3 regions of the Mucilaginibacter metallidurans genome follow, and region 2 is predicted to be linked to each of the others. Evidence: riboswitches for the same ligand, from Rfam matches in the RefSeq annotation. Region 2 holds a riboswitch; each other region holds the start of a gene.
The links. Region 2 has a riboswitch for S-adenosylmethionine ahead of DIU38_RS17835 (TlpA disulfide reductase family protein). Riboswitches for the same ligand answer to the same signal wherever they lie in the genome.

Region 1: linked by a shared signal. The riboswitch ahead of metH (methionine synthase) and the one ahead of DIU38_RS17835 (TlpA disulfide reductase family protein) in region 2 are both predicted to bind S-adenosylmethionine.
Region 3: linked by a shared signal. The riboswitch ahead of DIU38_RS10655 (O-acetylhomoserine aminocarboxypropyltransferase/cysteine synthase family protein) and the one ahead of DIU38_RS17835 (TlpA disulfide reductase family protein) in region 2 are both predicted to bind S-adenosylmethionine.

The regions. Positions count from the first base shown of each region.
Region 1 covers NZ_CP043449.1:5,961,589-5,966,316, forward strand. Annotated here, with positions in the region: gene DIU38_RS25410 (S41 family peptidase) at 1-191, opposite strand, end outside; gene murQ (N-acetylmuramic acid 6-phosphate etherase) at 300-1,109, shown strand; gene DIU38_RS25420 (hypothetical protein) at 1,212-1,778, shown strand; gene DIU38_RS25425 (Bax inhibitor-1/YccA family protein) at 1,948-2,679, shown strand; SAM riboswitch class I at 2,813-2,922, shown strand; gene metH (methionine synthase) at 3,123-4,728, shown strand, end outside.
Region 2 covers NZ_CP043449.1:4,164,971-4,169,698, forward strand. Annotated here, with positions in the region: gene DIU38_RS17830 (SusC/RagA family TonB-linked outer membrane protein) at 1-1,317, opposite strand, end outside; gene DIU38_RS17835 (TlpA disulfide reductase family protein) at 1,691-2,257, opposite strand; SAM riboswitch class I at 2,370-2,483, opposite strand; gene DIU38_RS17840 (isocitrate lyase/PEP mutase family protein) at 2,789-3,577, opposite strand; gene DIU38_RS17845 (YybH family protein) at 3,770-4,150, opposite strand; gene DIU38_RS17850 (helix-turn-helix domain-containing protein) at 4,222-4,728, opposite strand, start outside.
Region 3 covers NZ_CP043449.1:2,455,979-2,460,706, forward strand. Annotated here, with positions in the region: gene DIU38_RS10645 (trans-sulfuration enzyme family protein) at 1-187, shown strand, start outside; gene DIU38_RS10650 (TonB-dependent receptor) at 184-1,293, opposite strand; SAM riboswitch class I at 1,464-1,574, shown strand; gene DIU38_RS10655 (O-acetylhomoserine aminocarboxypropyltransferase/cysteine synthase family protein) at 1,821-3,140, shown strand; gene DIU38_RS10660 (homoserine O-acetyltransferase family protein) at 3,231-4,286, shown strand; gene DIU38_RS10665 (homoserine dehydrogenase) at 4,286-4,728, shown strand, end outside.

The sequences.
Region 1 (4,728 bases), 1.8 Mb from region 2:
ATACTATCGATATTAACGCTGTCAACATAGTTACGGTCAACCAGTTGCAGCACCTTTGCTATTTTACTATTGCTCACAAAGGAGAAGCCAAGGTTACGCGCGGCAAAATCCTTGTTAAGCACCTGGCCTATCATCACCCCTACCAGCAGCAGGATTATTGTCCGGAAAATTACACCCGCGGTCCTCTTCATAACTTATTACACACAAAGTTAATAATTGCAGGGTCAATAATTTTTACCCGCACCCTTGCATTTGATGATTTTTACCGAATTTTGTTATAAATTATTTGAAAATAGGCTATGGATACCACCACCGAAAGGGAATCGCACTATAAAAACCTCGAAAAACAGACCGTAAGGGAAATTTTAGAAAACATTAATAACGAGGATAAAACTGTTCCCTTTGCTGTGGAAAAGGCCTTGCCGCAGATAGAAGCATTGGCTACAATCACTGCTGAAAGGATGAAAAACGGCGGACGGTTATTTTATATAGGTGCGGGTACCAGTGGCCGTTTAGGTGTGGTTGATGCATCGGAATGCCCGCCAACGTTCGGTGTTCCGTTTGATATGGTTGTTGGGCTAATAGCCGGCGGCGATGGTGCGATCCGCAAAGCGGTAGAATTTGCAGAAGACGATGCTGTACAGGCCTGGAAAGATTTAGAGGCCTTTGACATTAATGATAAAGACGTAGTTGTTGGCATAGCCGCTTCGGGCACTACGCCATATGTGATCGGTGGCTTAAAAACAGCTAATGAGCATAATTTAGTTACCGGCTGTATTGTTTGTAACAGCGGCAGCCCGGTGGCGGCAGTGGCACAATACCCGGTTGAAGTAGTAACAGGCCCTGAGTTTTTAACCGGGTCAACCCGCATGAAGGCCGGTACTGCGCAAAAATTAGTTTTAAATATGCTGAGCACAAGTGTCATGATTCAGCTTGGCCGCGTAAAAGGGAACAGGATGGTTGATATGCAATTGAGCAACCACAAATTGGTGAACAGGGGCACCCGCATGGTAATGGACGAAACCGGGCTGAACGAAGAAGAAGCAGCCGGGTTACTGAAACAATACGGCAGCGTACGAAGCGCTGTTGATCATTATTTAAAAAAATAAACTGAATTTGAAGATGTGTTGATTTGGAAATTTGAAGATGCTTCTATTCGATAAATTCTCAAATTCAAAAAATTCGGGTTCAGACAATTTGAAATCAAAAACATGCACGATATTGAACCATATTACCGCTGGAGAGACGATTACGTGGCATCGGAAGATGAGTTTTCGCCTTTTTATGCAACAGAATACAGCGAGTTTGAATTTGACAAGCAGGTATACAATTACCTGCTGCACCCGCAATGGGACTCATTCGGCTCCAATACCCTTTATTTAAAAGTGCTTTTTGCCGATTATGATAAAGGCTATACCATCATTGAGCTGATAGGCGAATGGAATGATGCCATCAATAACGACATTATGCTGCTGAAGCGTGAGCTGCTCGACCTGATGATAGATAATGGTGTCAGTCATTTTATCCTGATCGGCGAAAACGTACTCAACTTTCATTCAAGCGACGATTGCTATTACGAAGAGTGGTTTCAGGACGTGGAAGACGGCTGGATAGCAGGCATCAACTTCCGCGAACACGTGATAGACGAATTTAAACACAGCAATATCGACTATTATATCAATTTTGGCGGCGAACTCGATAGCCTTGGCTGGCGTACCCTGAAACCCATACAGGTTTTCAAAAAGGTTGAAGAGCAGTTGATGAGGAGATTGAATTAGGGGTACAGAGTCAGGAAGCAGGAAGAACAGAAATCAAGACTGCAAGAATCAAGAGACAAGACATTTCGGAAAACTTTCCTGTTTCTTGACTCTTGATTCTTGCAGTCTTGCTTCTTCATGTTGCATTCACCTTTTATTTATATATTCGTACTATAATTTTTAACACAAAATGGAATTTAAAGAATCTAAATACAACTTCGATAATGTAATCGAAGTTAGGGATCAATCAGAAGTTGCTTCACGCAGGTTTATGGCCGGCGTTTTCAGCTGGATGTTTGTTGCGCTTGGCGTATCAGCAATAACAGTTTATCTGTTTTTAAATATGGGCCTGATCAGCCTGATCGTTGCACCAACAGGCGGTCTTACAGGTTTTGGCTATTTTGCGCTGTTTTCGCCACTGGCGTTTTCATTGGTAATGCAATTTGGCTATAACCGAATCTCTTATCCGGTATTGGTGCTGCTTTTCGTAGCTTATGCAACGCTTATTGGCATCAGCTTAAGTTTGATATTTCTGATCTACACATCTGCATCAATATTGGGTGTTTTCATTACCGCATCAGTAACTTTCGGTATTATGGGCATTGCAGGTTATACTACCCAGATGGATTTAACCAAGTTTGGTTCAATCATGTACATCCTGTTCATTGGGATTTTTGTAGCTTCATTAGCTAACTTCTTTATGCACAGCGAACAAATGAGTTACATCATCAGCTACGTAGGCATAGCTGTATTTACTGGTTTAACTGCCTACTATATGCAAATGTTAAAACGCATTGGAGCAGGCATTGAATACGGTGATGCAAGCTCGAAAAAACTGGCCCTGATGGGTGCGCTAACATTGTACATCACACTGATCAACCTGTTTTTTATGCTCCTCCGTTTATTCGGCAGAAGAAGATAATCTCATTAAGAAATTCAATCATAAAGCTGCCTCCGCAAAAGGCGGCTTTTTTTGTTTAACAATGTGGCTTAGCTATGATATTTAGCGTACGTTATACACTTGCAAATGATAACTTTATTGCGCAACTTTGCAGTGCTTATGGAGAAAGACGGAGGGATTAGACCCTGCGATGTCTTAGCAACCTGTGCTTCACAAGGTGCTACATTCTACCAGGCGGCAATTACGCGCCCGGACAGATAAGCGAAAGTCATAACAACACCCGACTTTTCGAGATAAGCTTTTTATTTATTGATGATTAGAGTGATTTTTTTGATTACACTGATTGATCTGGATATTGCCGTATAAACATTTCGCTAACCAAGCTAATCGCCGGTAAATCAGAAAAATCATTTAAATCAAACCAATCGGTGAAATCATCAATAAAAAATCGGTGAAATCAAAAAATGGACATTAGAAAAGAATTACAGAAACGCATCCTGGTGATTGACGGAGCAATGGGTACCATGATTCAAAGGTACCAGCTTACCGAGAAGGATTTTCGTGGCGAGCGTTTTCGCGATCATCATAGCGACCTGCAGGGCAATAACGACCTGCTCAATATCACGCGCCCTGATATTATCAAAGCCATCCATGCCGAATACCTGGATGCCGGTGCGGATATCATTGAAACTAACACTTTCAGCACACAGGTAATTTCCCTTGCCGATTATCACCTGGAAGAACTGGCCTATGAACTAAGCTACGAGGGTGCACGCATTGCCCGCGAAGTAGCCGACGAATATACCCGGCGCGCCCCCGAAAAGCCGCGCTTTGTTGCCGGTGCCATCGGCCCAACCAACCGTACTGCTTCCTTATCGCCAGACGTTAACGACCCCGGATATCGCGCCGTTACCTTTGATGATCTGGCCGAAGCCTATTACGACCAGGTTCGAGGCTTGGTTGATGGCGGCTCGCATTTATTATTGGTTGAAACTATCTTTGATACACTGAATGCAAAAGCAGCCCTCTTTGCCATAAAACGTTATGAGCTGGAATGTAAAGCTGCAGGTAAGGATTTTCCTGCTTTCAGGGATTCGGGCGGTATCATGATCTCAGGAACCATTACCGATGCTTCAGGCCGTACCCTTTCAGGGCAAACTGTCGAAGCTTTCTGGAACTCGATAAGCCATGCCAACCTGCTATCAGTAGGCCTAAACTGCGCTTTGGGTGCCCGGGAAATGCGCCCGCACCTTGCCGAGCTTTCTGAAAAAGCAGGTGTATTTATTTCGGCCTATCCAAACGCCGGCTTACCCAACGAGTTTGGTCAATACGATGAAACTCCGCATGAAACCGCTCACCAGGTTGACGATTTTATCAAAGCCGGCCTGGTTAATATAGTTGGTGGGTGCTGCGGTACCACGCCCGAGCATATTAAATGTATTGCCGATAAGGCTGCCAAATATCCGCCCCGTCCCATTCCGGAAATTGAGCCGGACATGCGCCTGAGCGGTTTGGAATCCGTTACCATAAAACCCGAAAGCATTTTTGTTAATGTGGGTGAGCGCACCAATATCACCGGTTCACCAAAGTTTTCTAAGTTGATCCTTGCCGAAGATTATGAGGCCGCTTTATCTGTTGCCTTGCAGCAAGTTGAAGGCGGCGCGCAGGTCATCGATATTAACATGGATGAGGGCATGATTGATTCGGAGGCTGTGATGGTAAAATTCCTGAACCTGGTTGCTTCTGAACCGGATATTGCCAAACTGCCTATTATGATCGACTCATCCAAATGGACGGTGATTGAGGCTGGTTTAAAATGCGTACAGGGAAAAGGTATCGTGAACTCTATCTCCCTTAAAGAGGGCGAAGAAAAATTTAAGGAACAGGCCCGGAAAATCTTAAGCTATGGTGCTGCCACCGTTGTAATGGCCTTTGACGAAACCGGTCAGGCCGATTCACTGGAGCGCCGGATCGAGATCTGTAAACGGTCATACGATATACTGGTGAACGAAGTAGGATTCCCGCCGCAGGATATTATTTTCGACCCAAACATCTTAACAGTTGCTACCG
Region 2 (4,728 bases):
AGCATCTTTGTAATTTTTAAGCCTGTTGATATCAACCTGACGACCAAACCAGGTAAACTGCAGCATGGTGCTGGTTGCACGTTTTCCATATGCGCCAGGAAGGTTATCAGCGTCATCCTTACTGTAATCAATAATAGTATTTACTGTTAATTTATTATTGATACGGTAGCTTGAGTTTAAAGCAAAAGAGTTACGGCCTTGTGAGGTATTAGGCACAATGCCAGTTTGGTGCAGGTTGTTATAGGATAACCTAAAATCGCTTTTATCGCTGCTACTCGCTATCGCGATGCCATTATTGAGCGTTACACCGGTTTTAAAAAAATCTTTTACGTTATCAGGATGCGCCACGAAAGGTACGGCCTGGCCATTTGAATAAAACTGAGGGATCAATGAGCCATCCAATGCGGGGCCCCAGCTTTCGTCAACACCATCGTTAACGCCACCACCTTTACCATCTACATAGCTAAATTTGCCGTTTGACCCCTGACCATATTGATTCTGATAATTGGGCAGCACCTGTACATTTGAAAAACTTGTATTAGAATTTATGGTAACACCTAATCCTTTTGCGCCCTTGCCTGTTTTAGTACGAATAAGGATAACGCCAGCGGCGGCACGTGAGCCGTAAAGCGCTGCTGCATTCGGGCCTTTTAATACGCTTACAGATTCAATGTCTTCAGAATTCAGATCTGAAATGGCATTGGAGAAATCCCTTGAACCATTAGTGCCCAAAAATTGGCTGTTATCAACAATAACTCCGTCAACTACAAATAAAGGTTGATTTTCCCGTGAGATAGACGTTTCTCCACGGATAATGATACGGGATGAGCCCATATCGCCCTGGCTGTTGGTAACCTGCACACCGGCAATTTTACCCGCCAACGCGTTTACAAAGTTGGTTTCTTTAGCTTCAGAGATATCTTTCGATTTAAGCCCTTGTACCGCGTAACCCAGCGATTTTTTATCCTTTGAGATATTGAGGGCCGTTATAACAACCTCGTTCAGCGAATTTGGTGCTTCAACCAAGACTACGTTTAAGGTAGTTGTACCTTGCGTAACGGCGATTTCCTGGGTTGTAAAGCCAATGTAGCTAACCCTGATCACATCATTAACATTGGCGTTGATGATAAACTTACCATCGACATTGGTTTGTGCACCCGTGGTTTTACCTTTAACAGATACGCTAACGCCCGGCAACGGTAGGCCGTCCGACTTGGCGGTTACCACTCCGCTAATTTTAACGGATTGTCCTGCAACCGTCTGGACGAGAATAAAAGGCAATATAATTGCCAGTAATAGCTTGTAAATTTTTAACATGATAATTAATAATTGAGATTAATTTTTGATGCCCTTACCGGTACAAAAGACGTGGCTATCGCCTTAGCGGACATAATTTGCCCGGCTCATAAGCCTATCGTAACTGTAAAGAATTGATTAGGGGATGGTAATTATTAAGCTAAGACAAGCTGCAGCAAGCCCGCATTTAAATACCATACATGCTGTAAAGAATTAACAGCAACAACGCATGCTTTGCATACCTGAATAGATGGACTTGCAGGTTAACTGGCTTACCGAAACGAAAGCATTTTCGTGTAAGGGGGTAGTGTTTGTTTTCATAAAAACGGGTATTAAATAAGTGCAGATAGATTCTTTATTATTGATGACAGCAAACAGGGCTGCCTCCGTATTTTTAGTTGATAGATGCTGTTTTATTGTTGACTAAAGCGTCAACAGATTTTAGCATCGATGCAAATTCCTGTTTATCATATAAACGGGTAAGGTAAACTATCTTCCCGTCGCGGTCGATAACTACATTACGCGTGACACCGCTCTTTTTGTTGGCAAACCGTCCGAAGATATCGGCCCCCGGATCAAGCGCCAGCGGATAGCTGATGTTCATGGTTTGGTGAAAGCCTTGTACTTTTTCAAGCGGTTCATCGCGGTCAACACCTATCAAAACAAGGCCTTTATCTTTGTAAGCCTGCCAGATCTCTTTTTCCAGATGTGGCATTTCCTCACGACATACGCTGCACCAGCTTGCAGTAAACTGCAGGATAACTACTTTACCACGAAGTTGCTTTAACGATGTTTTGGTACCGTCGTTTAATACAAGTTCAAAATCTGTTGGGGCAACATCGCCTGTTTTTACGATATAACCGCAGTCAACATTAGGATCAGCAACATTTGTTGTTTGCGCAGCGGCAAGCAGCGTTGTTATAGAAAGCAGGCAGGTAATAAGTAAATGTTTAATATTCATTGCTACACACGTTAAAATTGTGATATCAACTCAATAATATTTTTTAGCAAGAAAAAGAAAGGAGAAAAAGAATTGTGCTTATAGCCCGAACTATGCAAGCCAATAGCTTATTACATTATCTTTTCCACCCCTATTTGGGCAGACAGGAATTAGCACCTTTATAACAGTGGGCTTACAGGTTGCTAAGACATCACAGGGCCTTTCCCTCAGTCTTTCTTGATAATAAAATATTCAAAGAAACGATTTGATGATGCAAATATATATAAATTCTACTAAAACCATAGACTTTATATAATTATTGCAATAAAATGAATTAACACCTCAAAATTCTGCAGGCTTATTTACAGAATTTGTTTACTGATTAGATTAGCTGAAACTTGTTGAAAGCATTTCCGTAAAAACAAAAGTCCCTAACGTTCGCTGCCGGGACTTTAACCTAAACTTATTTTGCGGATTATTAAACTACCTTATAATAAGGTAAAACAAGGCAATTAATTAGGTTTTTAATTATTTAGCACTTTTATTCACCTGTTAACTGGCAGCCCCGTTAAAAAGGGCTGCAAAGCTATTTTCGGCCGTTATTTTTTCAATCAAATTTTCCAGTGACCGGTAGATGTTCATATTCAAAAATGGGCCTGCGCTAATCCTTTTAATGCCCGCATTTTGCAACGCTGTAAAATCCAGAAGGCCGGGCATACACATTACGCTAACCGGGAGGCGCGATAAGGCCGTTATTTTTTCAATATCTGCTATTTGGGTAATGCACGGAAAAAACAAACTATGCACACCTGCATCCTGGTAAAGTTTAGTACGGGTCAAAGCGTCTTCCAGTGCGTTAGGTAAACCAAGCAGAAAGGAATCGGTCCTTACATTTATAAATACCTCTACCCCTGTGGCGCTTAACAATGAAGTTATCTGTTTAAGTTTTGTGGCAAAGCCTAAGGCATCAACAATACTTCGCTGGCCATTCACCACTATCGAATCCTCTATATTGATACCCACAACACCGATATTATATAGTTTGGTGATGTTACTGCAGATAGCCTCCGGTGTTTCGCCATAACCACCTTCAAGGTCGACTGTTAGCATGGCTGATGTTGTTGCAGCTATGCGTTTAACAACAAAAAGGTAATCCTCAAAACTCATCTCTTCGCCATCTGCAAAGCCTAATGAGCTGGCAACAGCGGCGCTTGATGTGCCGATTGCTTTAAAATTTAATTTATCATAAACCTGTGCGCTTTGTGCATTCCACACATTGCCAATTTGCAAAGGTTTGGTTTGATGATGCAGGGCTAAAAATTCTTTGAATCTATTTTTCATGTTCTTGTTTTTATTTTATGCTCAAAATTAGCTTGAGCATTTTTCTAAAAATTGTATAAAACGGAAGAGATTAGTGAAAGGTGAAAGGTGAAAGGTGAAAGGTGAAAGGTGAAAGGTGAAAGGTGAAAGGTGAAAGGTGAAACAAAAAATGGCCGGGTAAATCCGGCCATTTTTTGTTTCAGATAGAGAAAATCAGGCTACGAGATTAGCCTCAGCTCCGAATGCATGATCGATGACAATTTTCCAGTTGCCGTCGGATTGTTGTTTCATTAACTCTATCCCTTTTGCGGCAATCTGTGTTTTGCCATTGTCGGTAATGCTCCACTCCGATCGGCCGACCGCTACATCGCCTGATTGCAGACAGTAAACTGTTTTGATTTCCATTACTCCGGGCACAGCGCAGATGCTTTTAACAGCCTCTTCAAACTGGTCCCTGCCTGATACTTCTTTTCCCGGTTCCGGAAAAATAATACCGTTGGCATCATACACATTCATAACTACATTTACATCTTTGGTGTTAAAAGCGGCCGCAAGTACTGCGTGCACTTCCTGTGGTGTTTTTGCTGATTTCATTTTGTTGTTTTTTTTATATCAGCAAAACTATGTAGCTCGAATAGCCCAAAATTGTATAAAACGGAAGAGTATTAACTGCCCGCCAGGGCCTGGTTTATAGGCGACGCCTGAGCAGCAAATGAGTTAGGTGTAAAACCTGTAAAAAGCTTAAATTCCTTTATAAAATGTGCCTGGTCAAAATAACCGGCGCTGTAGGCTACATTCGTTAGCTTTTCTTCATTAGCGCTAACCAGGTTAAGGCTATGCTGAAAGCGGTTTATTTTGTAAAATAATTTTGGCGGCAAACCTGTATACTGCGAAAAAAGGGTATTGAGGTGCCGTGAGGAAATGTTATAACGGCTGGAAATTGACAGGATATTATCGTCGCTGTAATTCTTTTTAAGACTACTGACAATATCCCCGATAAATTTGATCTTCGAATGCTTTTTTTCGGTTGCCGATAAACGGCTCCGCAAATAATCTTCAATCATGGCCACCTTCGCATTCAGGTCGGCGGTCTCCAATAATTTTAAATAAAGCGTTCTTAATTTAGGTCCGAATACGTGCGTGGCATCAACAATTTCGTTGTTAAATTCTGA
Region 3 (4,728 bases), 1.7 Mb from region 2:
TAACATCATCAATAAGCTGAAGTTATTCATCAAAGCCACCAGTCTTGGCGGCGTTGAAAGCCTGATAGAGCACAGGGCTACAGTTGAAGGCCCCGATACCAAAACACCAAGAAACCTGCTTAGGGTATCGGTTGGGCTAGAGCATATTGACGATTTAATAGCTGATATGGAGCAGGCTTTAGCTTAGTGCTTGCTTTTTTCCTTTTCCTTGTCTTTATTAAATGAATTGACCGGTATATCAGCAGTAATTATTACACCGTAATTTTTATTTGTGACCCCATATTGTTTCAAAAGCTGACTCTTATTTATTATTGTGAGCCCCTTAAATATTTTATCATTTATTCCCGCTAAATTACCTTCGTAATTATTGGTCAGTACCTTTTTATTAAGGATATACTGAATTTTGGGTGCGTTTGCCGACATGGAAATAAGCTTGGCGTAGTCAGCAGATTTTGATTTAAAATAATTTTGATAGCGATGAGTGTCAAATTTTTTGGTTTCTATATAGATCAATCCATACTTTGCTTCCCGGCCATATTTTATAATGGCGCTTGCATCCTTGTAAACGGATACGGTAGCGACATCATTAGTATTTATTTTATTTAAATCTGCCCCGGTTACACGCACACTATCAATAAAATATACAGGTTCGTTATTTTCCGTTTCCCCTGTTACATACTGATGTTCAGCCTCATTTATTTCTCCATGGCAGGATAGTATCAAATCAGCAGCTTCCACAGGCTTATCCATGTAATATGCTTCATCTATCGGGAATGTAATTTTTTTTGTTGAATCTATCCTAACGTAGAAAGAAATAATATCATTTGAGAAATTCCAATAATCATCGCAGCTCCGTGTATTCCACTGCTCTTTAAATGCAGGATATAGGTTGAACAAATCCTTAAGTAATAACTTACTAAGATCAATCTCTTTTCCATCGGGTAATTTTCCGGCAAATGTTTTGGTTAGCCTGATTTTACTGATAAGATCAGTTTTTTGATCTTTCTGGAATATCATTCCGGGATATTTTGACGTTGAATATCCGCTGTCCGCAATATATCTCGGATCATTTCCGACACAAACTGCGTTCAAATCCATTTCTTCAAGCACCGTGTCTTTCAAGCCTGGATCTGACTTTTTTAAATCAGCAATTGCAGTTTGACACAAGCAGATATTATTTATAATTACCTTTTTTGGGGGAATTGAACTATTTATTTGAGCAAAGACCTCCGTACAAAAAAAGGACGAGAATAAAATAATTACCAATAATTTTTGAAGCATATTTCTCTGCATAAGGAATAGGCATTAAAGATATTTACTAAGGTATAAAAGTTTTCCCTCGTTTTTAACTGACGCTATTTAAAAATAAAATTTGGCATATTCCCAAATAACCCCTTATATTCGTAACATTATTTGGTAGTGATACCAACGTCGATCAATCCTCCGCACATAGTTCGGGTGTTGATTTATAAAGAAGCGGCGAGAGATCAGGCTCAATGACCCGCTGGCAACCCTTCAATGTTGAAGAAGGTGCCAATTCCTGTCCCGGCAAATAACACCGGGGAATATAAATTTATAACCATGAAAAGTTTAATTAATTTTACGCAACGCAACACTTTTTACACCGCAAACGGTAACATACAACGTATTAGCTCCCCTATTGGCTGTATTTGTATGTGTTGCTGCTGTTGATGCTTAGCAAGCTCCTGTTTTTCATTCTCTGAAAAAAGCGTGTTTTTAAACCGGTTGTTTTTAAACCGGCTTTCCAAATTCATCTAAACATTCAAAATCTAAATTAAACACATTAAAAAATTACAACTATGTCTGCCTTAAAATTCGAAACCTTACAATTGCATGCCGGCCAGGAAGTTGATCCAACAACAGGTTCACGCGCTGTGCCCATTTATCAAACTACTTCATACGTATTCAACAGTGCCGAGCATGGCGCAAACTTATTTGCATTAAAGGAGTTTGGTAATATCTATACCCGCATCATGAACCCTACTACCGATGTGTTTGAAAAACGCATTGCGGCATTAGAGGGTGGTGTTGCAGCACTGGCAACAGCCTCTGGCCAGGCGGCGCAGTTTATAGCATTAAATAACATATTGCAGGCCGGCGATAACTTTGTTACGTCACCATTTCTGTACGGCGGAACCTATAACCAGTTTAAAGTAGCATTTAAACGGCTGGGGATCGAGGTTCGCTTTGCCAAAGATGATACAGCAGCCAATATTGAGGCTCTTATTGATGACAAAACAAAGGCTATATTCCTGGAAACCATCGGTAACCCAGGCTTTACCATTGCTGATTTTGAAAAGGTGAGCGAAGTTGCCAAAAGGCATGACCTGCCATTAATTGTTGATAATACTTTTGGTGCCGGTGGTTACCTCTTCCGTCCTATTGAACATGGCGCTAACGTGGTTGTGGAGTCAACAACCAAATGGATTGGCGGGCATGGTACCAGTATTGGCGGTGTTATTATCGATGCAGGCAATTACAATTGGGGTAACGGCAAATTTCCGCAATTTACCGAACCATCCGAGGGTTACCACGGACTGATATTTAACGACGTATTCGGCATTGGCGGCCCGTTTGGCAATATCCAGTTTATTATCCGTGCCCGTGTGGAAGGCTTGAGAGATTTCGGCCCGTCGCAGGCTCCGTTTAATTCATGGTTGAATATCCAGGGACTGGAAACGTTGTCATTACGTGTGCAGCGCCATGTTGATAATGCCCTGCAACTGGCTAAATGGTTGGAGCAGCACCCACAGGTGGCAAGTGTAAATTACCCGGGACTGGAATCATCGCCATATCATGAGCTGGCTAAAAAATATTTAAAGAATGGTTTCGGTGGCGTATTGTCATTCGAGATTAAGGGAAGTAAAGAGCAGGCCAGCCGATTGATCAACAACCTGAAATTGGTTAGTCATTTGGCCAATGTTGGCGACGCAAAAACACTTATCATCCAGCCATCGGCAACTACGCATCAGCAATTATCTGATGAAGAGCAATTAGCTGCCGGTGTTACACCTGCTTCATTGCGCGTGGCTGTTGGTATTGAACATATTGATGATATTAAAGCCGATTTTGAACAGGCTTTTGCAAAAATCAAGCAAGGTGAGGGTGAGTTAGTTTAATAATGTATAGTTTTTTTAAGTGATATAGTAAACGTTATTGCAGGTTGTAGCCGGAAATACCGGTTGCACCTGAAATAACAAAACAACAGAATGAACGCAGAGATATTTAAATACACTGATACTTTTGAATTTGAATCGGGCCGTACAATTGAAGGTTTAGAAATAGGTTTTCACACTTATGGCCGGTTAAATAAGGAAAAAAATAATGTTGTTTGGGTTTGCCATGCGCTTACTGCCAACAGCGATGTATTTGACTGGTGGAAAGGGCTTATTGGCGAGGGGTATTTTTTTAACCCGGAAGAGCATTATATAGTTTGTGCCAATATTTTGGGTTCTCCTTACGGCACTACAAGTCCGTTGAGCATTAACCCGGTTACCGGTCAGCCATATTATCTTTCATATCCCCAGTTTACTACAAGGGATATGGTTAAAGCACACCAGTTGCTTGCCGAACATTTAAGCATCAATAATATCAGTGTATTAATTGGTGGTTCATTAGGTGGCCAGCAGGCTATGGAATGGGCTATCATTGAGCCGGAGCGCATCAAAAATCTTATTCTGATAGCAACTAATGCCAAGCATTCACCATGGGGCATTGCCTTTAACGAGTCGCAACGTTTGGCTATCACTACAGATCGTACCTTTTACAGCAATACGCCCGAAGGCGGTCAGAAAGGCTTAAAAGCTGCGCGCAGTATCGCGCTTTTAAGTTATCGTACTTATAAAACTTACGGCATTACCCAGCAGGAAGAAGCCGACGATGTGCAGGACAATTTCCGTTCTTCATCGTACCAAAATTACCAGGGGCAAAAGCTGGTGAACCGCTTTAACGCCTATAGTTATTGGTACCTGACCAAAGTGATGGACTCACACAATGTGGGCCGGGGCCGTCACGGTGTAGATAAAGCGTTGAGCCTCATCAAGGCAAAAACATTAGTTATCGGCATCTCGTCGGATGTGTTGTTCCCTGTTGAAGAACAGCAATACCTGTTCAGGCATATCCCAAAAGCTGCCTTTTCCGAGCTGGATTCGTTTTATGGGCACGATGGATTTTTAATTGAAACAGAAGCATTAACAAAAATATTCACATCATTTTTTAAAACCGATGTGAAAGGAAAAATTATAGAACTGCAACGTACAGCGTAATGAGTAAAAAGTTAAATATCGGCCTCTTCGGATTTGGAGTTGTTGGCCAGGGGTTATATGATATCATCAAAACAAAGCATTTAAATATCGAGATAGTAAAATTTGCTATTAAAGACCCTAATAAAAAACGTTCTTTACCGGCACATTTATTTACTACCGACAAAGAAGAACTGCTTAATAACCCGGAGATCAATACCATTGTTGAACTGATCAATGATACCGAAGCTGCTTTTGAAATTGTTTCAAGGGCTTTAAAATCTGGAAAAAACGTAGTATCTGCCAGTAAAAAAATGATCGCCCTGCATTTGGACGAACTGATCGAAATTCAGCACCAATATGGTACTTCATTACTATATGAAGGTGCGGTTTGCGGTAGTATCCCTATTATCCGCAATCTGGAAGAGTATTATGATAATGAACTACTGCATTCCATCAGCGGTAT